DNA from 3 places in the Peribacillus frigoritolerans genome. Region 2 is predicted to be linked to each of the others. Evidence: riboswitches for the same ligand, from Rfam matches in the RefSeq annotation. Region 2 holds a riboswitch; each other region holds the start of a gene.
What was found. A riboswitch is a leader RNA that binds a small molecule or an ion and turns the genes downstream of it on or off. The one in region 2 is predicted to bind S-adenosylmethionine.
Positions count from the first base shown of each region.

Region 1 (9,958 bases), 2.7 Mb from region 2:
ATAAGTTTTAACTATTTAAGGGTGAATTAATCGGATATATCATTGTGGTTAAAATAATTTTAATCTACTTATCCGTTCCACAGCCTCTTTCAGCCGATCTTCCGAAGTCAGCAGCCCTACCCTGACGTATCCTTCGCCAAATTCACCGAATCCATTTCCTGCAGCAACAGCAACGTGGGCATGCGTTAATAAATAGTCTGCAAAACGCTCGGACGTAAAACCTTTAGGTACTTTGAGCCAGGCAAAAAATGATGCCGCAGGAGCTTTGACATCCCAGCCGATTGCCCTCAATCCCTCAATGAAAACATTCCTTCGCCCCTCGTACATCTGCACTAACTGCTCTACACAGCTCTGCGAGTCAAGCAAAGCGCTTGCCGCAGCTTCTTGTATCGCAGGGAAGAGACTCACATAAAGATGGTCTTGTAATAGTTCAAGAGCTTCTATGACACTCTTATTCCCCACTGCGAAGCCGACTCTCCACCCTGCCATATTGTATGTTTTCGATAGTGTGTATATTTCTATTCCTATTTCCTTCGCTCCCTCTGACTGGAGAAAGCTTACCGGTTTTTTACCGTCGAATCCTATCGCTCCATAAGCGAAGTCGTGGACCACACAAATTGAATGCTCTTTTGCAAAAGAGACGGTCTCATCAAAGAAACTTTCAGTTGCAGAAGCACCTGTGGGATTGTTCGGATAGTTCAAGAACATCATTTTCGCTTTATCAAGTACTTCTTTATGTATGTCACTGTATTTTGGAAGGAAAACATTTTCTTCTGTCAAGGGCATGAACTCGGTCTTTGCCTGGGCTAAAACAACACCGGAAAGATAATCCGGATAGCCGGGATCCGGAACAAGGATCGTATCACCCGGATTCAATAAACACTGCGGCAGTTCGACAAGACCTGCCTTTCCCCCGAAGAGAATCGCCACTTCACTTTTCGGATCCAGCTTGACACCGTATTCACGTTCATAAAAGACGGCAGCAGCATCTTTTAAATATTGATGCCCCCGGAATGGCGAATATTTATGATTAATCGTTTTTTCAGCGGCAGACTGCAAGCTTTTTACGATATGGTCTGGTGTTGGCTGATCAGGGTTTCCCTGACCTAAATTAATGACATCATGTCCTTGCTCCGTGATGGCATTGACTTTTGCGACTAGTGAGGCAAAAAACTGCTTAGGCAGGTCCTGAAGCTGTCTGGATTTTTCGAATTGCACCATTTATACACCTTCTCTGAAATTTCTTGAAATTCTAGTCACAAATGATATATGTTTATCATAGTCTTGTAAAGCATTTTTTACATATGGGGGTTTTAAACGATGAAGTGGAAAATAGCTTGTATTCAAATGGATATAGCATTCGGGCAACCGGATATCAATTTTCAGGTTGCCAAACAATGGTTGGAAAAAGCAGCACGGTCGGAACCCGATATCGTCATTTTACCAGAGCTTTGGACAACCGGATACGACTTAAGCAGGTTAAATGAGATTGCTGATCAAGAGGCCGAAAAAACGATTGAATTTCTTAAAACACAGGCAAGGAAACACGAGATTCACATCGTAGGCGGTTCCATTGCGAAAAAAACGAGCAAGGGAATCTATAACACCATGATCATCATCGATAAACAGGGAAATCTCATAAAAGAATATGATAAGCTTCACTTATTTCAGTTAATGGATGAACATCATTTCCTGAAGCCAGGAGAAAAGGATGGTTTATTTACTCTTGATGAAAAAATATGTGCTGGTTTCATTTGTTATGACATCCGTTTCCCTGAATGGCAGCGAGCCCATACCGCTAAAGGCGCCGAAGTTCTATTCGTTACGGCTGAATGGCCAAAGCCGAGACTCGATCACTGGAGAGCCTTATTGATTAGCCGTGCCATCGAGAACCAAGCCTATGTTGTAGCCGTTAATCGCTCAGGCTCTGATGTCAATAATATATTTGCCGGTCATTCCTTGATAATTGATCCTTGGGGAAATATCATAAGTGAAGCCGGAGAAGGAAACGAACTCCTGACAGGCACCTTGGACTTCAATAGAGTTTCGGATGCACGTAACAAAATACCTGTATTCGAAGATCGCCGTCCTGATTTTTATTAATTTACCCATTGACAAACTATTTAAAAAGTTGATATTATTTTCCCGAAGATTAAAATTTCAGAAAACATTTACTCTTATCAAGAGCAGGCTGAGGGATAAAGGCCCTATGAAGCCCAGCAACCGACTGTAATACCATTGTGAAATGGGGCGGATTCACCGCCGGATTATAAAATCCACAGAGCACGGTGCTAATTCCACCAGAATTCATATTCTGGAAGATAAGAGGTCCGAAGCCAAAACTTCTGCCTCTTTCTATATGAAAGAGGCTTTTTTATTCTTATTTTGAATCCGGAGGGGAAAAGAATGACTCAAAACCATTCAAATTTTAAGAGATTGACAAACGAAACAGCTATAACCCTTGCAAAAAAACTTGGGTTGGTCAATGCGGATGCAAGTTTAACATGTAAAGAAATCGGCGATGGAAACTTAAATTATGTTTTTCATATTACAGACACAGTCACAAATAAAGGAATTATAATTAAACAAGCGGTCCCTTATGCCAAGGTACTTGGCGAAAGCTGGCCGCTGACATTGAAAAGAGCTGCGATTGAGGCGAATGCGTTGATTCATTTCAGAAGTTATTGCCCAGAATTCGTACCGCAAGTCTATTATTCTGATGAACAGCTTGCCATCACGGTCATGGAGGATTTATCGCACTTGAAAATCGTTAGAACAGGATTGATCGAAGGAGATTCATATCCATTGCTTTCTCAGCATATTGGTGAATATGTTGCGAAAACGGCATTTTATACATCCGATTATCATTTAGAACCCTCTGCGAAAAAGGAAGTGGCCCGACATTTCACGAATCCCGAACTCTGCAAAATCACTGAGGTCTTTATTTTCACGGATCCATTTTTTGAGGAACTCCCGGGAGATTTCGAGGTGGAATTGACAGATGCCGCCAAAAATATATGGAATGATAAAGAAGTGATCCTTGAGGTCGCTAAGCTGAAACAAAGCTTTGAAACCGAGCAGGAAGCCTTGCTTCATGGTGATTTACATACTGGAAGTATATTTGCAAGTGAAACTGAAACAAAGGTTATCGATCCGGAATTCGCTTTTTATGGTCCAGTTGGTTTTGACCTTGGTCAATACACCGCCAACCTTCTCTTTCAGGCAGTCACACGTAATAGCGCTGGAAAGGAAGAGATTTTCACACACCTTAATGAATTTTGGAATGCCTTTGAAGAAACTTATTCCGAATTATGGGAAGGCCAAAATAAAAGCCCATTTCGCCATGTGAAAGGTTATCTGCCTTATTTACTGACAAAATTCAAAAAAGATGCATTCGGCTTTGCCGGCTGTGAAATGATTCGGCGAACCATCGGACTTTCCCATGTTGCCGATTTGAATGTCATTGAAGATAAAGAAACAAGGATCGCTGCCAAAACGGCTACATTGGAAATTGGTGCTTTATTAATTAAAAAACGAGAAGAATTGGATGTTCCAGCTGTCATTGAAGCGTTGAAGCATCGTACACTGCCATCTTATTCAACCATTTAAAAGGAGACCTGCACATGACAAAGCTAGCACCATTACCTTATTCGGTACAATGGGCTGATTCCCATATTACATTATTAAATCAACAAGCCCTGCCTTCCATAACTGAATTTATTGAACTTCATTCTGTTGATGATGTATATGACAGCATTTTGACATTAAAAGTTCGCGGTGCCCCAGCAATTGGACTGACGGCAGCATTTGGTGTTGCACTTGGTGCCAAACAGGAAACAACCGCTGAATTAGCGGAATTCAAGAAAAATGTAGCGAGGCATATTGAAAAACTCGCCTCTTCACGGCCAACTGCTGTCAACCTTTTTTGGGCGTTAAGGAGGATGGAAAATACCCTGCAAGCTGCGCAAAGCATTTCAACTGCCAAGGAAGCACTTGTATCGGAGGCTAAAGCCATCTTTGCTGAAGATGAAGAAATGTGCAGGAAAATCGGGGAACATGGTTTATCCTTATTCACTAGAGGAGATTCCATTCTAACGCATTGCAACGCTGGGGGAATTGCCACGGCTCGGTATGGCACAGCCTTGGCTCCCTTCCACCTGGCTAAAGAAAAGGACTTTCCGCTAAAAGTGTATGCATGTGAAACAAGGCCTGTCCTGCAAGGGGCGCGTTTGACTGCTTGGGAATTGATGCAAGCGGGGGTGGATGTCACATTAATTTCTGATAATATGGCTGCCCATACGATTCACCAGAAAGGAATAAATGGAATCATCGTCGGTGCCGACAGAATTGCGGCTAATGGAGATACAGCCAATAAAATCGGGACATTGGGATTGGCCATATTAGCCAAGCACTTTGGTATCCCTTTTTACGTGGCCGCACCATCAACTACATTCGACCTTACTCTCGAGTCCGGTACTTCCATCCCGATCGAAGAACGGAATGAAGCGGAAATCACCTTTATTCAAGGTGTTAGGATTGCTCCTGAAAACGTGAAGACTTTCAATCCAGCCTTTGACGTTACACCGAATCATCTAATTACCAGCATCATTACCGAAAATGGCATCATAACACCGGATTTCATTAAAAACATCCCGCTTTTTGTTAAATGATCCAGGTTGCTTTATTGATGATAAAAAACGAGAAGGATTTCGTATCTCTCTCGTTTTTGTGATTATTCTTGCGAGGTCCACAATACAATTTTTATTTTTTGGAAAAGAACTCCTGAAGTGCCTTCTTATTTTTAGTGTAGTCTATTTCCAAAACGGCTCCGGACTGGGGATATATTTCATCATTAAAGCTTCCTTCCACTGGAACCCTTAAGGTTTCGACGGTGTCCGGTGAATGGAAGACGGCTTTTGGACCCATTTCCATTATTGTTTTCAGTCCAATATCTGTATCCAAGTACGAGAGTCCTTGTTCGATTATACTAGGAAGGGCTGCCATCCCTTCGAAGGATGAGATTTGATTTATAAACGCTGTTTTTAATTGAACCATTACTTCTTGTTGACGCTCAACCCTTCCAAAATCACTTTCATCGTCATGTCTAAAACGGACATATTTCAATATTTCCTCCCCATGTAAAACATTTTTACCGACGCTTGCTTGAATGCTCATATCATCAATGATTTCCTGGTCCACATTCACCGCTAGCCCCTCAGGTGCAAGTAAATCGACCATCTTCACGAATCCCTGAAAGTCAATTACCGCTACATGATCGACCTTGACACCAAAGTTTTCCTGTATGGTTTTCTTGAGAAGTTCCCTTCCACCATAATAATAAGCTGCATTTATTTTGTTATATCCTGATTTATTCCCGGGGATTTTCACATAACTATCACGCATAATCGAAGCCAGCTTCAGTTTTTCCTGCTCAGGAAAGTATTTTGCCAGTATAATCGCATCTGATCGAGATTTTTCCTCTCCCCTTGTATCAACACCAATTAACAGAAATGTTTTCACACTTTCCTGGTTCTCTTCTTTGGTTAGTTTTTTTTCCGTACCTGCATTTCCATTTTGTTTGGGTAAAGGGGCATAAGTGCAGCCTGCCAGAATCAAGATCAATAGATATATGAACAATACCTTTTCTTTCATTACCTCACCTCATCGGAAAATTACCCCTATTCTCTGCCTAATATTGGAATCCTATGCATTAAACGACAAAAAAAGCCTGCCAACGATAATCGCTGACAGGCTATTCGGGCAAAATCATTTATTGATTTCTTTCTTTAATACTTCTACCGCCTTTTTCACTTGTGTGTCATTCTTAAGGATTTTCTCCTGGATGACCTGCATCAATTTCACGGTAGTATCATCTTTAATGGTGCCAGTTTCTTTAATTTTTTGTTCCCTTTGGAATGCTGTGACCGCATTCGTTGTTGCTTCATCAAAGAATCCATCTACCTTACCCGGATCATGTCCCGCTTCCTTCAGCATCTCTTCAGCAGCTTTCACTTCACTCGAAGAATCAGATGCTTTCAATTCCTTATCGGGCGAAATGTACGGAAGGCTGGCATAACCAGGAAGCTTCACAGTAATATCCGGCTTGATCCCTTTTTTATGAATCCAATTGCCTTCAGGAGTCAACCATTTAGCTGCCGTATATTTGAAGTTAGATCCATCTTCAAAGTCTTCGGCAGTCTGCACTGTCCCTTTCCCAAATGACTTGACACCAATCAATGGAATGTCCGCAGATTCACTGACAGCCGCTGCAACGATTTCAGAAGCACTGGCACTTCCGTCATCAATCAACACGACTACCGGGATTTTCAGTTCTCCATCATTCTCCGATTTATAGACTTGTTTTTTCCCGCTGCGCTCCTCAACTTGAAGAACCACTTCCCCATTAGGTATGAACAGGCTTGCCATTTCTATTGCTTGATCAAGCAGTCCCCCCGGGTTTCCCCGCAAATCCAATACGAGACCCTTCATATCCTTCTTCGACATTTCTTCAAGCGCCGTTTTCAGCTCTTGGACTGTATGTTCGGAAAAACTGGTCACTTGAATCTTGGCAACTCCATCATCAAGCATTTCCGCATAAACCGTCTCAATCGGAATTGTGTCCCGTTTAATGGTGAGCTCAATCGGTTCCGACTCACCAGCTCTTGAGATGGATAGATCCACTTTCGTACCCTTCTCGCCCCTGATTTTCAGGACAGCTTCAGAAGAGCTTAGCCCTTCAACGCTTTTACCGTCCACACTTAAAATGATATCATTCGGCTTTACCCCCGCTTTTTCTGCTGGGGACCCTTTTATCGGTGAGACGACCATGATTTGTCCATCCTGCTCCTGAATCTCGGCACCGATTCCTTCAAAAGATGAAGAGATGCTTTCATGGAAACTCGATGCTTCCTTTTTATCCATGTAAGCAGAGTAGGGATCATCCAATGATTTGATCATTCCATTAATTGCGCCGTCAACCAGCTTTTCTTCATCAACCTCTTCATAATAGTTATCTTTTATCTTATCGTATGTAGTATACAGCTTTTCAAATTCCGCATGCTTATCCGGTGCTAATGACTCTACTTTTTCATCTCCAAAGGTCAAGGCTATTGTAGTAATCCCTGCAGTTAGAAATATGACTAAGAAAATCCCCATAATGAACGTAAACTTCTTTATTTTAATGAATTTCCCTGCCTCTTTTGGCTGTTCTTGATTTTCTTCTTCCACTGAAGCCTCACCACTTTCATTCTTCATGACGATATAAACGATTTCTTTCTATTTTAACAGCTTTCATGACAATCGAAAAATAATTGTTATCAAAAATAACAACTTATGACCATATGTATTTTTTTACGCCTCGCAAACGTTAAAACATAGAGAAAACTCCCTGGACTACAGGCATCTATTGACATTACAAAAATGGGGCTACCAAGGAATAACTGAGCCTGTATCCAACTGTCATTATACAGCTTCACTTATTCCTGGTCACCCGCCTGTCATTTACATCCAATTATCAGTCCTGGATAGCTGCTTCCAATGCCACTTCAACCATTTCGTTAAAGGTTGACTGGCGCTCATCCGCCGACGTTTCCTCACCGGTTAAAATGTGATCGGAAATGGTTAATACAGATAATGCTTGGCGGCCAAATTTAGCAGCAAGCGTATAAAGCGCTGCTGATTCCATTTCTATTGCAAGGATTTGGTATTTTGCCCATTTTTCCAAATCACTATTATCGTTATAAAACTGATCGGCCGTAAAAACATTACCGACCTTCAATTGCAAGCCCTTAGCTGTGCCGGCGTCATAAGCTTTTCTTAGTAATTCGAAATCCGCCGTTGGGGCAAAGTCCACCCCGCCGAAAGTCATGCGGTTCATTTGGGAATCGGTGGAAGCACTCATTGCAAGGATCACATCCCTGACTTTTACATCCTTCTGAATCGCTCCTGCAGTTCCCACACGAATCAGCTTCTGGACATTATAGCTATTCATCAATTCATTCACGTAAATCGAAATGGATGGGACACCCATGCCTGTACCTTGTACAGAAATTCGTTTCCCTTTATATGTCCCTGTATATCCAAACATGTTACGAACTTCATTATAAAGTTTAGCATCCTCTAAAAATGTTTCAGCAATATATTTTGCACGCAACGGGTCCCCAGGAAGTAAGACCGTTTCCGCAATTTCATTTTCTTTTGCACCAATATGTACGCTCATACGACTATGTCCTCCTTAACTTGTGATTGAAATGATATTCAAAAACTACTATACCATATCAACCACAAGTTAGGAAAATCGAACCTTATCCTAGAACTTGAAAAAGATAAGGAAACTGGAAGTCATGAAAAGACTTTGACACCCTTCCTTTAAACCGCAACAAAACGGCGGAGGTCCGCCGTCTTTTTTTAAGGTTAATAAAATTAAGGGATAGGAAGCTGTTAACCGTCTTATGACAGGTTACTCATCGACTTCTTCATCAATTATGCACTTTTCAAGAAGATATTCGAATGTGATGTCAGCAAGATCTTCAACTTCAGCTTCTGTTGGAAGATAGCCCCGTCTTATCAATTCTTGAAAAAAGAATTCCGCTATCTCTTCTGTATCAATAAAAACCTCAATTTCTCGCAAATCATCGCCCCCTTATTTAAAGGTCTATGAATGTGTAGAGACAAATATACCAGTAAGGCATCCCATTATGGAAAATCATTTGAAGGGCTTATATTTATCATGATCCATCCGTGTTCAATTTGAATGGAAGCTTCTATAGGGAATTTTGAAATTGCCCTTTAAAAATTCAGGATACCTTTCACTTCGTTTGCTTCTTTTTATGATCTGGATAAATTTCCTCTGCCGCCTTTTCAATTTTAGCAAGGGCGATCTTCATGATGTGACGATATTCATCATCGCCAAAATGTTCGTAGAGCTTACAATAATCATTATATAAATCCAACAGTCCATCAATCATTTCCTTTTTTTCATTTTTTGTCATTGTCATTTCTCGCTCACCTTTACCAGGGTTGTTTTGTTTAGCAATGATAGCAAGCTCATTTTTCTTTTTAGGAAGTAGCAGACCCAACTTTTTAATGATTCCATCTGCACGTTTAGCATCGGCTATCAAAGTTAGTTCTTCCTCATGCGCTTCAAGCCATTCACCATCAGAGATTCTGGATAACTCATAGATTACATCCTCCCAGGCATTTTCCTTATAGCGCCAAATTTCCGTTCGATAGCCGATAATCTTGAAATAATCCTGTTCATACCCATCCACCTGGACCAAGTCACCTAATAAATATTTATATTCAATATCGATTTGTTCTTTTTGATAAAGGATTTCACCTTCATATTCATTTATCGATTGCAATGTTTTTTCGATATAAAGACCTTCACTATAGTTCACTTCATACACATAAGCACCATCGAGAAATTTTACATCGGTTATATTCCCGACTGTCCCATACATTGTTATTACGACTGTATCGCCTAATTTAAATTTCGGCTGTTTTTTTTTGCCCATAAGAGACATCCCCCAATATGGTCCTTATCGTTTGATTAGTAAATTATATGCACAAACAAACATGGAGGTTAATGGAAAAGAGAGGGCATTTTGCTCATTTAGCTAAGTAACCGGCCCATTTATTAAACGGCACTACAACCAAAAACCGCCTCATTTAATGAGACGGTTCGTAGTGGGAATGATGAGCGTCACTTTCGTTCCTTCGTCGCGGACGCTTTCAATTTGAAATTTCCCTTTTAATTCCTCCATTATCTGAATGCACGTCGCCACACCTAATCCGTTTCCATCCGGTTTGGTGGTATAAAAGGGCATGCCGATATTTTTTAAATTCTCGGGACTGATGCCTTTCCCATCATCGCTGATCACTAATCTTACATAATGGGACTCGGAAGTATGATGCAATTCAATCTGCCCCCTTGCTTCGATGGCTTCACAAGAATTAT
Region 1 covers NZ_CP158190.1:3,227,592-3,237,549, forward strand. The annotation lists gene ABOA58_RS15790 (pyridoxal phosphate-dependent aminotransferase) at 49-1,221, opposite strand; gene ABOA58_RS15795 (carbon-nitrogen family hydrolase) at 1,321-2,103, shown strand; SAM riboswitch class I at 2,175-2,328, shown strand; gene mtnK (S-methyl-5-thioribose kinase) at 2,407-3,609, shown strand; gene mtnA (S-methyl-5-thioribose-1-phosphate isomerase) at 3,624-4,670, shown strand; gene ABOA58_RS15810 (LCP family protein) at 4,762-5,652, opposite strand; gene ABOA58_RS15815 (S41 family peptidase) at 5,767-7,254, opposite strand; gene deoD (purine-nucleoside phosphorylase) at 7,514-8,218, opposite strand; gene ABOA58_RS15825 (YozD family protein) at 8,459-8,629, opposite strand; gene ABOA58_RS15830 (hypothetical protein) at 8,808-9,515, opposite strand; gene ABOA58_RS15835 (ATP-binding protein) at 9,666-9,958, opposite strand, start outside.
Region 1: it holds a riboswitch for S-adenosylmethionine, as region 2 does, so the genes downstream of both, mtnK (S-methyl-5-thioribose kinase) here and ABOA58_RS02640 (sugar ABC transporter substrate-binding protein) in region 2, are expected to answer to the same signal.

Region 2 (9,958 bases):
GATGAAGCGGTCTTGAAAACAGAGGTTCTTTTGCAACTGTTTTCCCTGTACATAGTGGAATCGAGAAATGACCTGGCTTCCAATGTCGTGAAAGAAGCGGTCGAGTTCCAACCGGACTACCCGAATGTCACGGAAATTGCACGCGCCTTTTTTGAAGAACAAAAGGATTGGAACAGTGCGGTTGTATTAGCGGCGAATGAAAGTATCCGTACAGAATCAATGGGCTGGTTCGATGTACTGAAAACGTATATCCAGCAAGGTGTTGCCCAATCGATGGATCCGGATTATTTTTCAACTGTCCTTGGTTCGCTTTACACACTCGACCAGGAACGTTTCGAAAAGGTGACGGTTGCCCTGTGGAAAAACTATAAATATACGGACTCTTATTTCGAATGGCTAAGAGTGATTAATAACTTGATAGATACCATCGAATTGAACCATGCGGATGTATGGGATGAGCTTTCCGTCTATTACAGGGATGCATATGCAGGTCTGTTAGAAGGAACGCATCTAATCAAGGAATTAAGTCCTGTCGTGCCAAGGTTGCTGGAAAACTGGCTCAAAATCGCAGACGGGGAGCTCTCGCTGTTTGCGGCGGCATCCGCGTTGTCCTGGAATGAAATCTTCCCGGATACGATCAATGCGTTGGTCATTCAGGACGCAGAGAGCCTGCTTTCGAAATCGCCTAAATTGGGTGGCGGACTGGAAGCGGGAGAGAAACTGTTCAATTCCATTATCCAGTGGGCTGAAGATAATGATTTAAAGGTTGGCAATAAGCTTAAATGGATGGTAGACGGGCTTAAGGATACCCGGAATTTCAATCTCCTTCTTGCAGGAAGTACAGGAAATGGCAAGACATCCTTTATTCAGTCAATCGTTGGCGAGAGCATTGCCGCTGAAGATCATTCTTCCCTAGTCAGTGTCAAAGACGGGGATGATTTGGAAATCCTTGAAATTACCGATACAGATAGCAAGGTTGTCGAGGAGCTAACTGATTTGGATGAAACACGCCGTCAGCGCGGGACTATTGTCGATGTGACGATCATCAGTGACTACCTAAGAAATAATCATCTGCGATTATTGGATACACCGGGGTTCAATGGGGAAAAAAGCGTGGAATCCGATTTCCAAGGCTATTTACATGGCAGTGATGGCCTGATGTTCGTTCTTGACGCCCGGGCGCCATTCACCGGCAGCGAACGGGATCTGTTATTGGAAATTCAAATGATGGCTCCGAAACTGCCGATTCATTTCTTATTAAATAAAATGGATACGATATACAGTGATCAGGTCGCAGTCCGGATGGAAGACGAAACATGGGATAAAGTGAATGCATATTTCCCGAATGCGAAAGTATTCGCTTTCTCCAAACATTATGACAGCAGGCAGCAATTGAAGGACCTTTCAGCCTTCCTTCAATCGAATTATCAAGATGATAATTGGAAGGAAAGAAGATCTGAAAAAATTCTGGCATTCATTCGTAAAACTTTATCTTATCTGTTAGAAAAACGGGCAGCCAATGAGCGGAAATGCGAGCATTCCATCTCTTGGAATGAACAGATGGAAGTCAAGCTGAATGGGGCGGTCAATCAACTGGCTGATTTGGAAACAGAAAAAAGTGAAAATATCATAAGGTCGTATCGTCTGCTTAAGGACGAAGTGAAAAATCAGCTTTATTCAAAAATTCCTGAGTTACTGAGGGATTGCTCTAAATCGTTAACGGAAAGCAGTGATTTCAGTCAGGTCCATGTACAGTTAAACCAGGAAATGAATGAGCGGATTCAAAACTTCATTTCTGACAAGATCATGCCTCAATATTACCGTTCTCTTCAAGACTGGATTGCCAGTTCCCAAATGGAGTTCACACAAAGCCAGCAGTTTATGGATGAGATGAGTGCCGGATTCAATGAATTATACAAAGAAGAACGGATTACGCTGGCAGGCGACTTCAGGGTATTGGATGACTGGCGCCGTGATGCCGACCGGATGACAAGCAGTATCCGCATCGAAAACGTCAATATCCTTTTGCGCAGGACTCCATCTCAATTACTGCTTAAAGGTGCAGGGAAGCTGTTTGGGGCGATACCGCAAAATAAAGCCAATATGTACAATCGTTATAAGAAATACCTAGAAAGTGAAGATTACCTGGATGTTGCGGAAATGATCACGGAACGTTTCCTTACCCAATTTGGATTGTTTGAAAAATCTTTGGATCGTGACATCTCCCTTTTCTATCGCGGTTCATTTGCCTTACTTCAAAAAACGATTGAGCAAACGCAGACTGAAATAAAAGACTACCAGGCTGCATTGGAGCATATGAAAGAAAATCCGGAAGTTTACCGTGACCCTATCACTTTATTCGAAGTGAAATTAAGGCAGTTGGAGAGGCTTGAAAAGATTGAGAAAAAGCGTCTAGCCCAACTACAAAGAAAATAAAAAATAACGGGGAACATTTCAAATATTCAAAAATCTATTGACTTTACGACTATATCCCTATAAAGTGATAATTACGAAAACGTAACACATATATCTCTTATCAAGAGTGGCGGAGGGACTGGCCCTAAGATGCCCAGCAACCGTTCCATTAGGAATTGGTGCTAAATCCTGCAAAACAGAAATGTTTTGACAGATAAGAGAGGGACAAGTCTGCAAAACAGCCGATTAAACCTCTCTATATTAGAGAGGTTTTTATTTTGGGATTTACACCAACTTAACTGATAAGACTAATAAGAAAAAATGGAGGGAAACAAGATGAGAAGGTCTATTAAAGGGATATTCATTTCAGCCATCGCTTCGGCTTTGCTTTTAACGGGTTGCTCTACAGGGCAGAGTTCCACAGAATCGAAGAAAGAAGAAAAAGTATCATTTGAAAATGTTCCGGAAAGATTTGCTGATGGAGATGGAGCCAGAATCAAAGTGATTCGTAAAATTGGCGGTGATGATCATACGGCCCAATACCTGGCGGGGGCGAAGGAAGAAGGAGAAGCACTGGGGTTTCAAGTGGATACGTACACAGCCAATGGTGATACGGCTAAATTCCATGATGCGATAGCGCAGGCTTTGGAGGAAGATTATGACGGCTATATCATTTCACATGGAGATGATGCAGCAACTGTAAATGACGTTCAAAAGTTGGTTGATGCAGGTAAAAGCGTTGTCACATTCGATTCAATAAGCGATCTATCTAAAATAGAAGGCGTGACATTAACTTCACAAGATGATGAAGCTTTGGCAACACTGGCATTTGATAAACTGATAAAAGAACAGAAAGGTGAAGCGGCAATTGCATATCTTTGGGTGGACGGTTTTCCTCCAATGGTACGAAGAAATGCAGTCTATCAGGAAAAATTAAAAGAAAATCCTGGAATTAAAGAAGTCGAAAGATTCGGAGTGGCATCTGCTGATACTTCAGTTCAGACACAAAATGCTGTAGCCGCAATGCTGAATAAATACCCTAAAGGTAAATTGGATGCCATTTTCGCAACATGGGATGCCTTTGCTATCGGTGCAGCCCGGGCGATTAAAGAGGCAGGCCGTGATGAAGTGAAGATATATGGAATAGATGTTTCGAATGCAGATCTCCAGGAAATCCAATCGGCTGATAGCTCATGGTCCTACACGGCAGCAGTGGATCCCAAGTTGATCGGTGCAGTGAATATGAGGATATTGGCTAAAAAATTAGCGGGCGAAGAAACGCCGCAAACCTATGACTTGGAGGCTTCACTTATTTCACAAAAGCAAATCCAAGCGTCAAAAGAAGCGGTGAACATGGCAAATCTGTCTGGTATTGTCGATGGCTGGGGTGTATCGACGGAATTTGAAGAAGATTGGATGAAAGTTTTGAAAGATCATTATAAAAAGTAAAAAGAGACACTCTCTTTAAGTAGAAGGGAGTGTCTGTTCAATAAGGGGGAATGGACATGGGCACGCAACTAGAAATGAAGAAGATTTCGATTGAATTTCCGGGGGTGAAGGCGCTGAGTGATGTTGATTTTTCCGTGAAATCAGGGACAGCCCACGCATTGGTCGGTGCAAACGGAGCAGGGAAATCGACGTTAATGAAAGTTTTATCGGGAGCCCATGTTCATTATTCAGGTGACATTTTTATCGATGGGATGAAGCGGGATATCCGCTCACCAAAAGCGGCTCAAGAACAAGGCATTCAAATTGTTTATCAGGAAGTGGATACCGCCCTCATCCCTTATTTAACGGTTGGGGAAAATGTAATGTTGAATGATATGGTCCAAAACATGGGAAAAAAACAGATGGTCCAATGGAAAGAGCTGCACAACCAAGCCGCTTCTATTCTTGAAGATATGAAAATTCGTGTCCCTTCGAAAAAGCTGGTAAGAGACCTTACCTTGGCTGAAAAACAGATGGTCCTGATAGCAAGAGCCGTTTCGACAGAATGCAAATTCCTGATTCTCGACGAGCCAACTGCTCCGTTAAGTCATACGGAGACGACAGAACTTTTTCGAATTGTAAATGAATTAAAGCAAAAAGGCGTGGGAATCATTTTCATTTCACATCGTCTGCCCGAAATTTTTGAAATCTGTGAGGAAATTACGATCATGAGGAATGGGGAGGGTGTCACTTGTCGAAAGAAGGAAGACATAACCCGTAACGAAGTTGTAGAGAACATGCTTGGGAAAACCATGGATGAACAGTTTCCTGAAGTGAATGCTTCGATTGGCGACGTTATTCTGGAAGTGAACGGATTGTCAGATGCAGAGAAAGTTAAAAATGTCAGTTTGAATATTAAAGCAGGCGAGATAATCGGCTTGGCAGGGTTGGTCGGGGCTGGGAAAACGGAGCTGTGTAAAACCCTTTTCGGCCATACGGCCATCACAGCGGGCGAAGTCATCCTGAATGGTCGAAAGATTTCCTTGAAATCACCGCACGAAGCAGTAAAAAGCGGTCTGGCACTTGTACCTGAGGAACGCAGGAAAGAAGGGGTCCTTGTTCAGGAATCAGTCTCGGCGAACTTGACGGCAGCCAGTCTTGGCAAATTCTCCAAGACATTCAGCTTCGTGAATCGCAAGGCGGAAAAGGAAAGAGCGAAGGAAATGATCGCAAGTCTCGGCATTAAAACTCCTTCAGGGGAAGTGAATGTCGAAAACCTTTCAGGTGGCAATCAGCAAAAAGTAGCCATCGGGAAATGGCTTATGGCCGATGCGGATGTATACATATTCGATGAACCAACGAAAGGGGTCGATGTTGGAGCCAAGAAGGATATATTCGAATTGATTGCAGAGCTTGCAAGGAATGGGAAAGCGATCATTTATGCATCATCCGAGCTTTCTGAAATCATTGGCATTACCAACCGGACATATGTGTTATATGACGGGAGCACTGTCATCGAATTAGAAACAAGTAAAACGAATGAAGAAGAACTACTATTCTATTCAACAGGAGGAAAATAGAATGAGCATACCCATTCCTGTTACACAGACAGCGAAAGCGAAGAAAAAGGTGGAACTATTCGACTTTTTCTATAAATACGGCACAATATTGACGATTATCATTCTGATTGGAATTTTTGCCGTGTCCAATCCATCTTTCATTCAAACTACAAATCTGGTCAACATCCTGCGTTCCATTTCAATCGTGACCATCATTGCGATCGGCATTACGATATCCCTGACCGTAGATGGCTTCGACCTTTCCGTCGGCTCCGTCGCATCATTGGCCAATGCCATCGTCATCTCGATGTTTGTCTGGTTTTCACAGGATACATTAATTGCTATATTAGCTGCGATCGGTGCCTCACTTGTCGTAGGGGCCTTGAATTCATTCATGATCGTTAAATTGAGAATTCCCGACATGCTGATGACATTGGCTACCATGTTCATTATCCAGGGAATTGCCCTTACCTATACAAAAGGGGCCACGGTTTCACAAAATATGGTCATGCCCGACGGGACATTCGCAACAGGACTAATCAGCCCGTTTTTCGCCAAAATTGGCCAGGTACCATGGATAATCCTGATCATGGCCGTCATTGTGATAGCGACTCATATCTTTTTGACTTATACGAAGCACGGTCGTTATATGTACATTATTGGGGGAAATAAGGAAGCGGCGAGACTTTCCGGGATATCGGTTAATAAATACAAAATCCTTGCCTATCTGCTTTCGGCTCTATTTGCTGCAATCGGGGGGATTGTCCTTGCTTCAAGGGTCATGACATCGGAGATCAATTCAGGGTCACCCTATTTAATGGATGCCGTCGCGGCAGCCTTCATTGGTTCCTCCGTTTTAGGGGCGGGGAAGCCGAATGCCTTTGGAACCTTTGTCGGAGCAGTCCTGATCGGAATCCTTCAAAATGGGCTGATCATGATGTCCGTTCCGTATTATGCGATGGATATCGTCAAAGGAACAGTGCTGGCCCTTGCGCTCGCTGTAACCTATTACAAGCAAAAACACTAAAATGAATTCGTTACGTTACTATACAGAAATCCAAAATGATGGAAAAATCCTGTTGGAATGCAACAGGATTTTTCCTTTTTAAAAAAGGGACGGGTTAAGGATATCTTCATCATTTTACTTACGCTAAAATGGGGGCAGGAGTACTTTTTGATCCCTCATTGTTGGAGTATAAACATTGACCACAATTGTAATTTTTATAGGAAACTTACTTTACCTTTCAATAAAATTGATAATGATCTATTGTAAAGTATGAACATTCATATCCTACTTAACCAAAGGAGAGTGTAAACTTATGAGCGAAACCTGTGTTCCGACTGGCGTGAAACCAAATGACACTGGCTTTGGATATACGTTGTCCTTAATAGGCGGAAAATATAAAATGATCATTATGTATTGGCTGTCTGAAAATAAGGTTATGCGGCATAATCAGCTGAAGCGGAGTATCGGCACCATTTCCTTTAAAACGCTAAGCATCATGTTAAAGGAGCTGGAGGCAGACGGCCTTATCATACGCAAGGAATTTCCCCAAATACCTCCAAAAGTAGAATATTCATTATCAGAACGTGGTCTATCTCTCATTCCATTGTTAAATATGATGTGCGAGTGGGGAGAGAAAAACAGTTTGCCAGCTCAGGAGACTGTACGGCCGTAGGTGTAGCTATTTTGATTAAATCAAAAGAAGTATTTCCCTAACAAGGAAATACTTCTTTAATGAAACTGCCTATTAAAGGTTGTCGACAAAATTCAAATAATCTTGTGCGCTTTTTTCCAATTCGCTTGCGGACGGCTGATTTTCAGCACCATAAAACGCAAAGAATGAACGATAGTCTGCATTGCAGTACAGGAAGGTAGTTTCAAAGGGAGATAATAAATGTTCAAGTGTATAGCGATATCTTCCGCCTTCCCTATAATCCTCTTTGTTAATTCCGGCAGATACAGCTAAAGCAGCTTTGCGATTCTTTAATTTATCGCCTCCATTTGAACCATATGCCCAACCATAAGTAAAAACATCGTCAAGCCATCTTTTTAGGAGGGGCGGACAATTGAACCAATAAAAAGGGAACTGTAAAACAAGATTACTATGCGATTCGATTAATTGCTGTTCTTTTTCCGCATTAATGTTTCCGTCAGGGTAAACCTTATACAATTCGTGTACTGTATACTTTTCCGGATATTTCCTTAGCGCTTCTACCCACCGCTTATTTATGACGGATGTTTCTAGACTTGGGTGTGATACGATAACAAGAGTTTTCAAAGATTTCTCCTCCTTAATTTTTATTTATTTTAAGTATAAAGTGCACTCTGCAAGTACGTAAGTATGCACTTTTAGTATAGGTACTTACCTAAAGGAGAGTGTTAAATCAGGTATAACTAAAAAAACGGTTAGTTGAATTTGTAATATTTTATTAAATTAATACCTTGCAATATAAAGTAATATAAAATATTTAATTACAATATGTGAAAAAAAGGATATTAATAAGGAAGTCTTAAAAGGTCATATAGACAAGCTCATCCTGTCACTTTTACATAGGAGGGATATGTACGGCTTTGAATTAGCCAAAATTGTTCGTGATATGAGTGATGACCAATTTGAATTAAAAGAAGGTACACTTTATCTGTTTTTAAAGAGATTAGAAAAGAATGAATGGATTTCTTCTTACTGGGGGGATGAGCAAGGACCAGGAGGATGAAGAAAATATTACAGACTTACATCAGTGGGTGAAGAAGGATTTAAACAAAAGCGCCTGGAATGGGAAGTTGTAAGAGATGTGATTGATTCCTTTTAGATTGGGGGAAATAAGGAAGCGGCGAGACTTTCCGGGATATTGGTTAATAAAAACAAAATCCTTGCCTATCTGCTTTCGGCTCTATTTGCTGCAATCGGGGGATTGTCCTTGCTTCAAGGGTCATGACATCGGAAATCAATTCAGGGTCACCCTATTTAATGGATGCCGTCGCGGCAGCCTTTATTGGTTCCTCCGTTTTAGGGGCGGGGAAGCCGAATGCCTTTGGAACCTTTGTCGGAGAAGTCCTGATCGGAACAAAATGGGCTGATCATGATGTCCGTTCCGTATTATGCGATGGATATCGTCAATGGAACAGTGCTGGCCCTTGCGCTCGCTGTAACTTATTAAAATGAATCCGTTACGTTAATATAGTGATAAATCTGTATGTAGAGGATTTAAGAGGCTGATAGCTAGCGGTGAGTTTTAGCTATAAGAGATAGGGGAAGAGGGTTCTTTTTAACCCTCTTTCCACACTAATTTCCAATATCCGAATTTTAAAAAAGTAATTACACTCACTATATTTTGTTTTTATAAATGACTTTGTTAACATCGTGTCTTACTGTTTTGTGACCTTCTTTAATTCCTTTCCCCATGGCAATAAGCATAACATCTAAATACCTATCAGAAATTTTTAAGGCTGACTTTAATTGTTCGGAATCATACCCGGACATTGTAATGGTTTCAAGACCTGCCTCGTTCGCCAATAAAACTAACGACATTGACGCCAGGCTTGCGTCTCTTATTAATTCAACCTTTAAATCTTCTTTTGATTTATTTAGATAATAATTGATTGCCGCGTTTGTTAGATAATCTCTTACTGATGCATCAAAATAACCTTTTTGAAATTCATCCTCATGTATCATTATGATATTTTCTTTTTCAAATGCTTGATAATCACCTAGTATAACAATCAGTACTGAGGCTTCAATTACCTGTTGTTGATTAAAAGCGATGGGCAGTAACAAATTCTTTAAATATGGTTCATCTATAACCAGGTATCGTGTTGCTTGAATATTGTTTCCGTTAGGCGATTTACTGGCTCCTTCAATAAGTGTCGCCAACGTTTCTGGACTAATTTTATAATCGGGATCATACTGCCTTACGGAACGTCTTTTTTCTATAGTCTCTCTTACACTCATCGTGTTCACTCCCAATGTTATATTTGCTTTATAATCAGAGTATAATGGACCCATGATGTAGAAGAAAATAACGCACAATAAAGTGGCATAGCCACCTTTATGTGCCTATTCAGGAGGAATGAGGAATGAAGAGCCTAAATACGGGAATAAATATTTTCATGAATACTGTAGGAGGAAAGTGGAAATGCTTAATCCTCTTTTTTCTGAGTCAAAAACCAATGAGGACAAAAGAGTTTTATATTCTAATACCGGCCATTACCCAGAAAGTCTTAACCGACCAATTAAAGCAGCTGGAAAGAGATGGGCTTGTCCGGAGAGAAGTATATAAAGTGGTACCACCAAAAGTAGAATACAGTTTAACTGAGTTAGGTCAATCATTTGTACCTGTATTAAATACAATGTGTGAATGGGGCACTACATATGCAGTCGAACAAAACCTAGAAAGACAAGATCAAATCTGTCGTCATCATAAATAAGTAAGATCTGCATCAACTAGGAGTATGGATTTTTTTTTGACAAGTTCAGTGATGCAAGCAGAATTTATTCAAGCTATCAGTATAATTGTAAGTAATACGTTATTAGAGGGAATGTCTTGAAGATGAC
Region 2 covers NZ_CP158190.1:539,237-549,194, forward strand. The annotation lists gene ABOA58_RS02635 (GTPase domain-containing protein) at 1-2,436, shown strand, start outside; SAM riboswitch class I at 2,531-2,636, shown strand; gene ABOA58_RS02640 (sugar ABC transporter substrate-binding protein) at 2,752-3,864, shown strand; gene ABOA58_RS02645 (sugar ABC transporter ATP-binding protein) at 3,921-5,423, shown strand; gene ABOA58_RS02650 (ABC transporter permease) at 5,425-6,429, shown strand; gene ABOA58_RS02655 (winged helix-turn-helix transcriptional regulator) at 6,722-7,081, shown strand; gene ABOA58_RS02660 (NAD(P)H-dependent oxidoreductase) at 7,154-7,684, opposite strand; partial or broken gene ABOA58_RS02665 (PadR family transcriptional regulator) at 7,884-8,216, shown strand; partial or broken gene ABOA58_RS02670 (ABC transporter permease) at 8,217-8,564, shown strand; gene ABOA58_RS02675 (nitroreductase family protein) at 8,732-9,355, opposite strand; gene ABOA58_RS02680 (winged helix-turn-helix transcriptional regulator) at 9,481-9,831, shown strand.

Region 3 (9,958 bases), 2.4 Mb from region 2:
CAAACGGGTGACCACTTTTCCCTTTTTTGCATATTTGACCAGGAACCGATTGATGGTATCCTGTTGCAACAAATGATAATCCGGAAGTTTACCGCAATTAATCAGCTCGACACCGTCTTTTGCATGATTCAAAAGTTCTTTATTGACAAGTCTATCATATAAAATGACATCAGCTTCTTGAATGCATTTTAATCCTTTTAATGTAATTAAATCTGGATCTCCGGGACCGGCTCCTACTAGATATACTTTCCCCATTTTTGCAACCTGCCTTCCCTTAGAGAATCGTTTCGAATTCCGATAAAACGAAACCTGCTCCATTTTTAATTTTCTTTTTTTCGTATAATGAGATGTCATCCACTTCAGGCATTTTCAAATAATGCTTTTCCAACTCGATATCAACAAGTTCAAACGCCTTTTCATCTGAATCGGCAACAATGATGACATGAATCGGTTGTTCCTTGATAGTGACTTCAAAACGGTATAGATTCATCGATTGCTTACCTTCCCCTATTAAACGGCCACTTCCGTTAATATATCATCAAGCTTACTTTGTAACTCGGATATCCCTACCCTTTCCACAAAATCAAGAAAGGTTTCCGATAGAAGTTTTGTTTCTTTGAAAAATAGAATCAGTTCTTTCAGAACATGATAGAGCTTTTCAGCTTCCACTTTCCCTTTAAGTTTTTCATTGAATTTCCCGCCCTCATTCAGCGTTCCACCGACGTATATTTCAAAAGCCTCGACCATCTTTTTGTCCTGGTTTTTCATTTTTATGCCTTGCAGGCCAATTTCGGCGATGGCTCTTTGACCGCAATTATTCGGACAACCGACCATATGCATCCTTACAGGAACATCGAGATCTATTTCCTTGTCCAATGATTCAGAAATGGTCCTCATTCGTTCTTTTGTTTCAACGAGTGCCAGGTTGCAATACTCGATGCCTGTACAAGAAACGGAATAACCAATGAATTTTTTTGGGTGGTATGGAAATCTTTCAAAGATGGATTCCTGTTTTAATTCCTCAAGTTTTGCATCCGGCACATTTGGAATGATAAGATTTTGAGAATTACAGTTTCGGATTTCACCATTTCCATATTTCTTCGCAAGTTCGGCAAACTCGATCACTTCGTCTGGGTTTAGGCGACCAACTGGTATATTGACTCCAACATAGTTCAGACCATCTTGTTTTTGTTTATGGATGCCGTAGAAATAACCTGCATTCCATCCCTCCACCGCACTTTCACCCTTTTCAGGAAGCGGACCGGTGTATTCCAGCAGCTTTTCCTTGAATTGTTCAGGACCCCAATCAGCGACAAGGAATTTCAATCGTGAGCGATGACGTTTTTCACGGTACCCGAAGTCACGGAATATCGTCGTGATGGCTGCCGCTACTTCGACTGTTTTTTCAGGTAAAATGAATAAATCAAGTTCCTCTGCCAGCATCGGAACGGAGGACAGCCCACCGCCTACTTTTACGTGAAAACCAACTTCCGTTACTCCATCAATTTCTTTAGTTGCTGGATTGAAAGAAACGCAGTTGATTTCAGCATTTGATGCATTATGGATATTAGCACTTATGGACATTTTATATTTCCTAGGAAGGTTCGAATAGTCTTCGTTAAGGCGGAAATACTCAAATACATCATATAGAACCTCGCGTGTATCGAAAAGTTCGTCAGGATCGATGCCTGCCAATGCATTCCCGATGATATTGCGTGTGATATCACCACAAGCACCAGCCGTAGTCATTCCAACCTTTTCCAAACGATTTAAGATATCCGGGACTTGTTCAATGGTCAACCAATGGAATTGAATGGCTTGACGGGTTGTAATGTCATATACACCCCTCCCGTAATCTTTAGCGATGTTTGCCAGCGTAATTTGTTGATCATAAGTCAGGATACCGCCGGGAATAACGACACGCATCATCCAATAACCAGCTTCTTTTGGCCGTTGCAGGTAGAGACCTGCCCACTTGAACATATCCCAATTTTCCTTAGGGATGGAATCAAAACCATTTGCTGCGTAATGTGGAATATCATCAAATATCTTCAAGCCGTCTTTTTCCAATTTCCAGACTTCCGTTTTATTTTTAGCGATTAGTGGATTTTCCGACCAAAATTTCTCGTAAACCATTATATTATCCTCCTTGATTAAATCGCTTTCTTTGCTGACAAATAACCGATTACCTGTTCAACGCACTCTTCAATGCTGTATTGGTCGGATTCTAAAATGATTTCCGGTTGTTCAGGTTCTTCGTAAGGAGAGTCGATTCCGGTAAAATCTTTAATGATTCCCTTACGCGCCTTGTCATAAAGACCTTTAGGATCACGCACTTCGCACTCTTCGATTGGACACTTTATGTATACTTCAATAAACTCCCCTTCTTCAAGTAAATCACGTACAATCTGCCGATCTGCCCTGAAAGGTGATATGAAGGCGGTCAATACGAACTGCCCACTATCCACGAATAACTTGGAAACCTCACCGATTCGCCTAATATTCTCGGTTCTGTCCTCTTCAGAAAAACCTAAATCTTTATTCAAACCATGACGGATATTATCACCATCCAAAACATAACTTCGAATATTCCGATTATATAACTCTTTAGCGACTGCATTCGCAATCGTCGATTTTCCGGAGCCCGAGAGACCAGTGAACCATAGAACTGTGCTTTCATGGCCGTTCTGCTTCCGGCGGAGCTCCTTGGTCAATGACGTTTCATGCCAAGTGACATTCGTACTTTTACTCATTAAAAATCCCCCTCTTCATGTGATCCTTCAATTTATGTCCGATCAGTTATAAACTTCATTCTTTTTTAGACCTTCAATCAACACCTCGATGACTTCTTTACGGCTAAAGGTAGCTGGAGGAATTTCTCCGTTACGCAGCATTTCCCTTACCTTCGTTCCAGACAGGATGACATGGTCTTCCTTGCCATGCGGACAAGTTTTAGCGGAAGCCATATTGCCACATGCTTTACAGTAAAAGCTATGTTCAAAGAATAATAGCGTGATCCCTAACTCATCTGCGTTGAAATTCCCAAAGATTTTTTGAGCATCATATGTTCCATAATAATCGCCCACACCCGCATGATCACGTCCGACGATAAAATGTGTGCAACCATAATTTTTACGGACCATCGCATGGAAAATGGCTTCCCTAGGTCCTGCATAACGCATGGCAGCAGGGAAAACTGCAAGGGAGACGCGATCCTTAGGATAATATTTTTCAAGCAGCACTTTATAGCTTTCCATTCTTACATCTGCCGGAATGTCATCTGATTTGGTGGCACCTACAAGAGGGTTTAAGAATAAGCCGTCGACTATCTCCAATGCTGTCTTTTGAATGTATTCATGTGCACGGTGAACAGGGTTCCTCGTTTGGAAGCCGACAACCGTTTCCCAGCCTTTTTCAGCAAAAGCTTTCCTTGTCTCGACTGGGTCCAAATAGTGAGCTTGAAACTGCGGACGCTCTATTCTCTTGATCAACTTTATTTCCCCACCGACATATACATCACCGCGGTTATATAAATTTTTCACTCCAGGATGCTTCTCATCATCCGTTTGATATACTAATGTCGCTTCCAATTGCTTATCTGGCGTGTAAATATCGGAAACGGAGAGAACCCCGTATGTTTCACCTTCATGAGTCAACGTTACTTCTTCACCTATAGTAAGGGTTTCTGCAGTTTCTTCGGTCAAAGGAAGCGTAATTGGGATGCTCCATACATGACCGCTGCTAAGCCTCAAATCCTTGACCACTGTCTCGTAGTCACTTTTTGTAAAGAATCCTTTAATTGGACTGTAGGCACCAGTGCCTATCAATTCAAGATCACTTAAAGCAATTTGATCGATTTCGATTGACTTTGTTATTTTACTAATATCATAATTTGGTTCCCAAAGATCGATTAATGTTCCTCCGTGCGGTAAACTGATTGTCATGCTAATTTCCCCCTATGGTTTCTATTTATTTAAGCCTATGGTTTTTATTTATTTAAGCCTATGGTTTTTATTTATTTAAGATAAATGCAATCCGCATTCCGTTTTTTGAGCTCCTTGCCAACGGCCAGAGCGTAAATCATCTGCATTGAAGGCTGGTGCTGTACATGTTTTACATCCAATGCTCGGATATCCATTATCATGCAGGATATTATATGGAAGTCCGTTTTTGTGGGCGTAGCGCCAAACATCTTTCCATGTCCAATGTATGAGTGGACATATTTTAACTGACTTGAACTTATTATCCTTATTGATATACTCGGTTAAAGCCCTTGTTTCGGATTGCTCCCTCCGCAGTCCCGAAAGCCATGCTGTTGCCGTTGAAAGCACATCGGTAAGCGGAATGATTTTACGGATATTACAGCACTTATTTGAATCTCTAACCCATAATTCATCCCCATATTCCGCTGCTTGTTCCTCTAGCGTCAAGGCAGGTTTCTTCATTTCGATCGAAAGCTTTGGATATCGCTTTTTCACTTGCTCGATCAATTGATAAGTTTCCTCAAAATGAACATCTGTATCAAGGAAAACTATTTTGGCAGAAGGATTGACCTTCGCCAATAAATCCGTAAGCACGATGCCTTCTATGCCAAAACTGCAAGCATAAATCAGTTCGTTTCCATAATGGTCATTCGCCCATTGCAGAACTTCCAAAGCACCTTTTGTCTCACTGTCTTCGGGAAATACAGGGAAATCCCCAGTGTTGAAATTTTCATAGTTTATTAATGCAGCCAACTTTGTAGCCCCCTCTAAAAACTTGCTGTATCAGGTTAGAGTAACTGTTGATCAATGCCCGTTGTAATTGTTTGACTCTAGGAAAAAAGAGACGAATCTAACCAATACTCTCTTTATATCAGTTAAACCCGCCTCTAGTTTTTCTAGTCAGCAGATACCTTATTTAATTCTTAATTTTTCATTTCTTTCCATTTGAATGATTTTACCATCCTGGACAATAAGTGTAATGGATCCATATTTCATAGAATTAAGCATTTCTTGAAGTCGTTCAAATATTTCTTCAAGCTGATTCTCTTTATCCAAGCCTGTTCCTCCTTTAAGAAAATCCGCGAATTTCTTATTTTCACCGCTGATTCAATGAATTTCTTAGATTTATATAATTCCAAACAACCTTACATTGTTATGGTTTGCCTACAACTTTCCCAAAAAACAAAAATCTTTCCATGATGGAAAGATCCCAAGGTAAATATCTTTACCTTATCTTCCAAAATGATCAACATTTTGTTGGAGGTAGCACCTTGCATCGATCATGCAGGTTGCTGGACTTCAAAGGGCCAATTCCCTCCGTCGCTCTGGATAAGTTTTATTATTTTAAATATTAACATATATTTAATCCTTGTCAATGGAGTTTTCTTATAAAATAACTTGGTTTAATATTATGGATGAACTGTTATTTTTATACACACTATTCCGATTATGATTTTATGTTCATGTAAATACGAAAATAGACTCGTCTTTTTAGATAAAGCATCCAAAAAAATGAGTCTATTTTCATTAACAAACCTATTATTGGCGCCTGTCATTCTTTGAAAAAATAATTTCTCGAATTCCAGTCCTTTTTATAGAAGGAATTACTCGAATTCATTAATTTCTTAACTGTATCGCTTCTACAAATTCTTGAACTTGACTCTGGACGCGATCAATTAAATGCAAATCATTTATCGGGTTTTCTGAATTCTGTTTATCTATTTCTTTATCAACGAAATAAATCCCCTGCAGCGGCTCGCCTTTTAATATTGAAATTAATGGTTTAAGTGCATAGTCAATCGCCAATAGATGCCTGTTACTTCCGCCAATCATGATTGGCAGTACTGGCTTACCCTTAAAAGCACCTTCTGGCAGCAAATCGATCAAGGCCTTCAATACACCTGTATAAGAAGCCTTATAAACCGGTGAACCAATAATGACACCTCTAGCTGCTTGAATTTTCTCTGAAAGCTTTAAGATATCTTCGCTATTATATTTTCCTTGGAATAAATCATCTGCTGAGAAATCCGTAATTGAGAAATAAGCTGTGGTAAAACCTTCGTTTTCGACTAATGATTGAATATGTTTTAGTGAAATGTCCGTTCTGGACGGAATAGCCGGACTTCCTGATAAAATTACGATATCGGTCATTTAATCTCCCCCTCCAATATTACATGATTTCAAGATAAAATCTTCGTAAGCATTTCGTACAGCATGCATTTATCGTAATAGTCTGAAAAATATAAGTCAAATCTTACACTCTGGTTTAAAAAATTTTCAAGTTTACTCCATCGGATCTTAAGGAAAATAAAACGGTCATATTGAAGGGCTTGAGCATCAAGCCGCAAATATGACCGTTTCATTATGTATGTTTTTGTTTGCCATGAATACCATATACCAAAAGTTGAGCAATGCTCTTAATTCGTTCAGAAGTAAAATATGGCTCCTTTTTCTGCTGATGGATCTCATAATGTGTAGATAATGCCAATGTGAAAGAAATGATCCCTACATTAAATAGGATAATATCAGAGATATACTGTATCTCACCACTATCTATTCTCTTCTGTATTTCAATATGCCTGGCATTCGGCTTGAAAATCTGATCTACATATTGCTTAGAAATATCTTGATCAAATTGTGTTTCCCTGAATAGTATCGAAAACTGTTCTTTATTATCAAGAATTTTATTTATCATGGTGCAAACATGATTCTCCACTAGATCATCCGTAGATAGATGGCTAGTCCCATCTTCAGATTCCTCTTTCTCATCAGGGGTAATGGTAGCCAATAGCAAATCTTTTTTGCTGTCAAAGTATTTGTAAATAGTAGCTTCGGAAACATTGCAAGCAGAGGCAATTTCATTCGTTCTTGTCATGTCAAAACCTTTAGTGGCAAAAAGAGTCCGGGCTACATTTATGATTCGTTCTTTCGTTTGCTGCCCTTTTTTCAAAAATATCAACCTTCTTTTATAATGATAAGACCGGTTTCACCAATCTATTTTCCATGATATCCCGATGGTATCAATCGGTCAATATTACCTTTGATTCATTAGAATTCAATATTCCCATATATCATAAATAGAAAACATCGTCTGATTGGGACGATGTTTTCTTATAGAGAAAATCACTTAAAGGATGCATAGCCATCATCGACCATGACTACACTTCCATTGATCGCATCCGCTTCCTCTAAAGATAATAGATAGACGGCATTTGCAACGGCTTCTGGCTTAATTAATTTACCGCGCATTTGACTTGCATTCAATTTATCGATGATTCCCATATCTTTATAGCCTTGAATGATAGGAGTGTCAACCCCGCCTGGCGCAATGCCCACTACCCGTATGCCATAAGCACCTAATTCCAAAGCAGCTGTCTGTGTCATCATTCTTACAGCTCCTTTAGTCGCCTGATAGGCAAAGGTTCCGTGGGAAGCTAAGTAACCAAACACAGAAGCCGTATTAATAATGACACCCTTGTTACCTAGCTCCTTCATTTTCCGTCCTGCTGCCATGATTCCAAAGGCAACTCCGTGCTGATTCACTCCAATCGTTTTGAAGTAACCCTCCATATCTTGATCGAGGATCATACCGCCTGCACCGATGCCGGCATTATTAAACATGATATCGATCCTTCCGAATGTTTCCACTGCTTTATTGATTAAGGATTCAACATCTTCCTGCTTAGAAACATCCGTTTTTACAAAAATGGCCTCTCCGCCATACGCTGTAATCTGTTCAACGGTTTCCTGTCCCATTCCTTCATTAAAATCCGCAACAACGACCTTGTCCCCTTTTGCTGCAAATTTCAAGCATGTGGCCCGGCCAATACCGCTTGCTCCTCCTGTAATAACTGCAACTCTTGCTGTCATGTACATTCCCCTTTCAACACTAAAAATATAGTAAGTGTTTACTTACTTTTTTTTATTATAAAAGTAAGGAATATTTAATTCAAGCAATATGTATTTATATAGGGTTTTGAGCTTTCATAAGTAAAGCTGTCCTATTACTAGGACAGCTTCATTTTTTTAACAGGTTTTCAATTCGGCCTTACTTATGGATGTCTTCACCATTTCAATGAAAAGCTGCATAAAACGATCATCACCTGTTAATTCTGGATGAAACGCACTAACGAGGACATGGTCTTGTCTCGCAGCCACTACATTCTCTTCATAAACAGCCAATACTTCTACACCTTCTCCAATTCCATCAGCAAATGGCGCCCGGATGAAAACTGCCTTATAAGGGGTTTCCATTCCTTTGATTGATAGTTCAGCCTCGAAACTATCCTTTTGACGTCCAAATCCGTTCCTTTTCACGGAAATGTCCATTAGTCCAAGATAGGCCTTCTCATCGCCAGTCAATTCATTGGCCGCTAATACCATCCCTGCACATGTACCGAAAATTGGTTTTTTATCTTCGAAGAAAGTTTTGACCGGTTCCATAAATCCATAGCGATCCATTAGTTTCCTCATCGTCGTGCTTTCTCCGCCTGGAATGATCAAGCCATCGATTTCTAGCAACTGCTCCGGCTTTTTTACTATAACTGCTTGTTCGCCGGCAGCTTTGATTTGATTCAAGTGTTCTTCAACTGCTCCCTGTAAACCCAAAACACCGATAGTTATCATATTACCATCCACGTTCCTGCATCCGTTCTGCCGGAGCTAGTTTGGAAATATCAATTCCTTTCATTGCACTGCCTAACTCTTTGGACAACTTGCCAATCAATTCATAATCAGTGAAATATGTAGTCGCTTGAACGATTGCCGATGCGAATTTTTCTGGAGTTTCAGATTTAAAAATACCAGATCCAACGAAAACGCCATCTGCTCCCAATTCCATCATCAATGCTGCATCTGCTGGAGTCGCAATTCCACCGGCTGCAAAATTAACTACAGGCAATTTACCTGTGCGTTTGATTTCTCTTAAAATTTCATAAGGGGCTCCAAGATTTTTTGCCTCTGTCATTAATTCATCATCACTCATGATGCTCACTTTACGAATTTGTGACTGTACCTTTCTCATATGACGCACAGCTTCCACAATATTACCCGTTCCTGGTTCTCCTTTTGTACGAAGCATTGATGCTCCTTCACCAATACGGCGTGCAGCTTCACCTAAATCACGGCAGCCACAAACGAAAGGTACGGTGAAATCACTTTTTAGAATATGGTATTCTTCATCAGCAGGAGTCAGCACTTCACTTTCATCGATATAATCCACTCCCATGGATTCCAGGACCCTTGATTCAACGATATGACCAATCCTTGCTTTAGCCATGACCGGGATGGACACTGCATTCATTACTTCCTCTACAATTCGCGGATCTGCCATTCTTGCTACGCCGCCAGCCGCACGGATGTCGGAAGGAACCCTTTCCAATGCCATGACAGCCACAGCACCTGATGCTTCTGCGATTTTTGCTTGTTCTGCGTTAATGACGTCCATGATTACGCCACCCTTTTGCATTTGTGCCATTCCTCTTTTTACTGTGTCAGTTCCTAATAATTTTTCCATTTTTCTCTTCCCCCTAATATTTGCATTTTTTAGATTTGTTAGACTTAGTATAAAAAAGAGTTGACCGCATTGAAAGTGTCAGTTTTAATAAATTTAATAGGGTCAGTAAATTTATAAAAAAAGGTGGAAACAAAATGAATATGCTTTCTTGCGATTTAAATCGGTTAAGTGAAGTACCTTTGTACGAACAATTATATTCATATATTAAAAAAGAAATCATTGATGGCCGTCTTCTTTACGGCACAAAACTGCCTTCCAAACGGAAATTGGCAGAGTTCCTGCAAATAAGTCAAAATACTGTCGAGACTGCATATGAACAATTGACTGCTGAAGGATACGTTGAAGTCATACCAAGAAAAGGGTACTATATTCAAACATTCGAGGATTTAGAGTATACACAAACTAACCAAGTATCAGTGGAACAAATCAATCATAAAGAAGGGGAATTGCTATATCATTT
Region 3 covers NZ_CP158190.1:2,904,354-2,914,311, forward strand. The annotation lists gene cobA (uroporphyrinogen-III C-methyltransferase) at 1-255, opposite strand, end outside; gene ABOA58_RS14275 (DUF3906 family protein) at 275-490, opposite strand; gene ABOA58_RS14280 (nitrite/sulfite reductase) at 511-2,136, opposite strand; gene cysC (adenylyl-sulfate kinase) at 2,154-2,753, opposite strand; gene sat (sulfate adenylyltransferase) at 2,796-3,944, opposite strand; gene ABOA58_RS14295 (phosphoadenylyl-sulfate reductase) at 4,020-4,724, opposite strand; gene ABOA58_RS14300 (YezD family protein) at 4,896-5,039, opposite strand; SAM riboswitch class I at 5,211-5,319, opposite strand; gene ssuE (NADPH-dependent FMN reductase) at 5,601-6,134, opposite strand; gene ABOA58_RS14310 (TetR/AcrR family transcriptional regulator) at 6,346-6,933, opposite strand; gene ABOA58_RS14315 (SDR family NAD(P)-dependent oxidoreductase) at 7,107-7,853, opposite strand; gene pdxT (pyridoxal 5'-phosphate synthase glutaminase subunit PdxT) at 8,010-8,609, opposite strand; gene pdxS (pyridoxal 5'-phosphate synthase lyase subunit PdxS) at 8,611-9,498, opposite strand; gene ABOA58_RS14330 (PLP-dependent aminotransferase family protein) at 9,633-9,958, shown strand, end outside.
Region 3: it holds a riboswitch for S-adenosylmethionine, as region 2 does, so the genes downstream of both, ABOA58_RS14300 (YezD family protein) here and ABOA58_RS02640 (sugar ABC transporter substrate-binding protein) in region 2, are expected to answer to the same signal.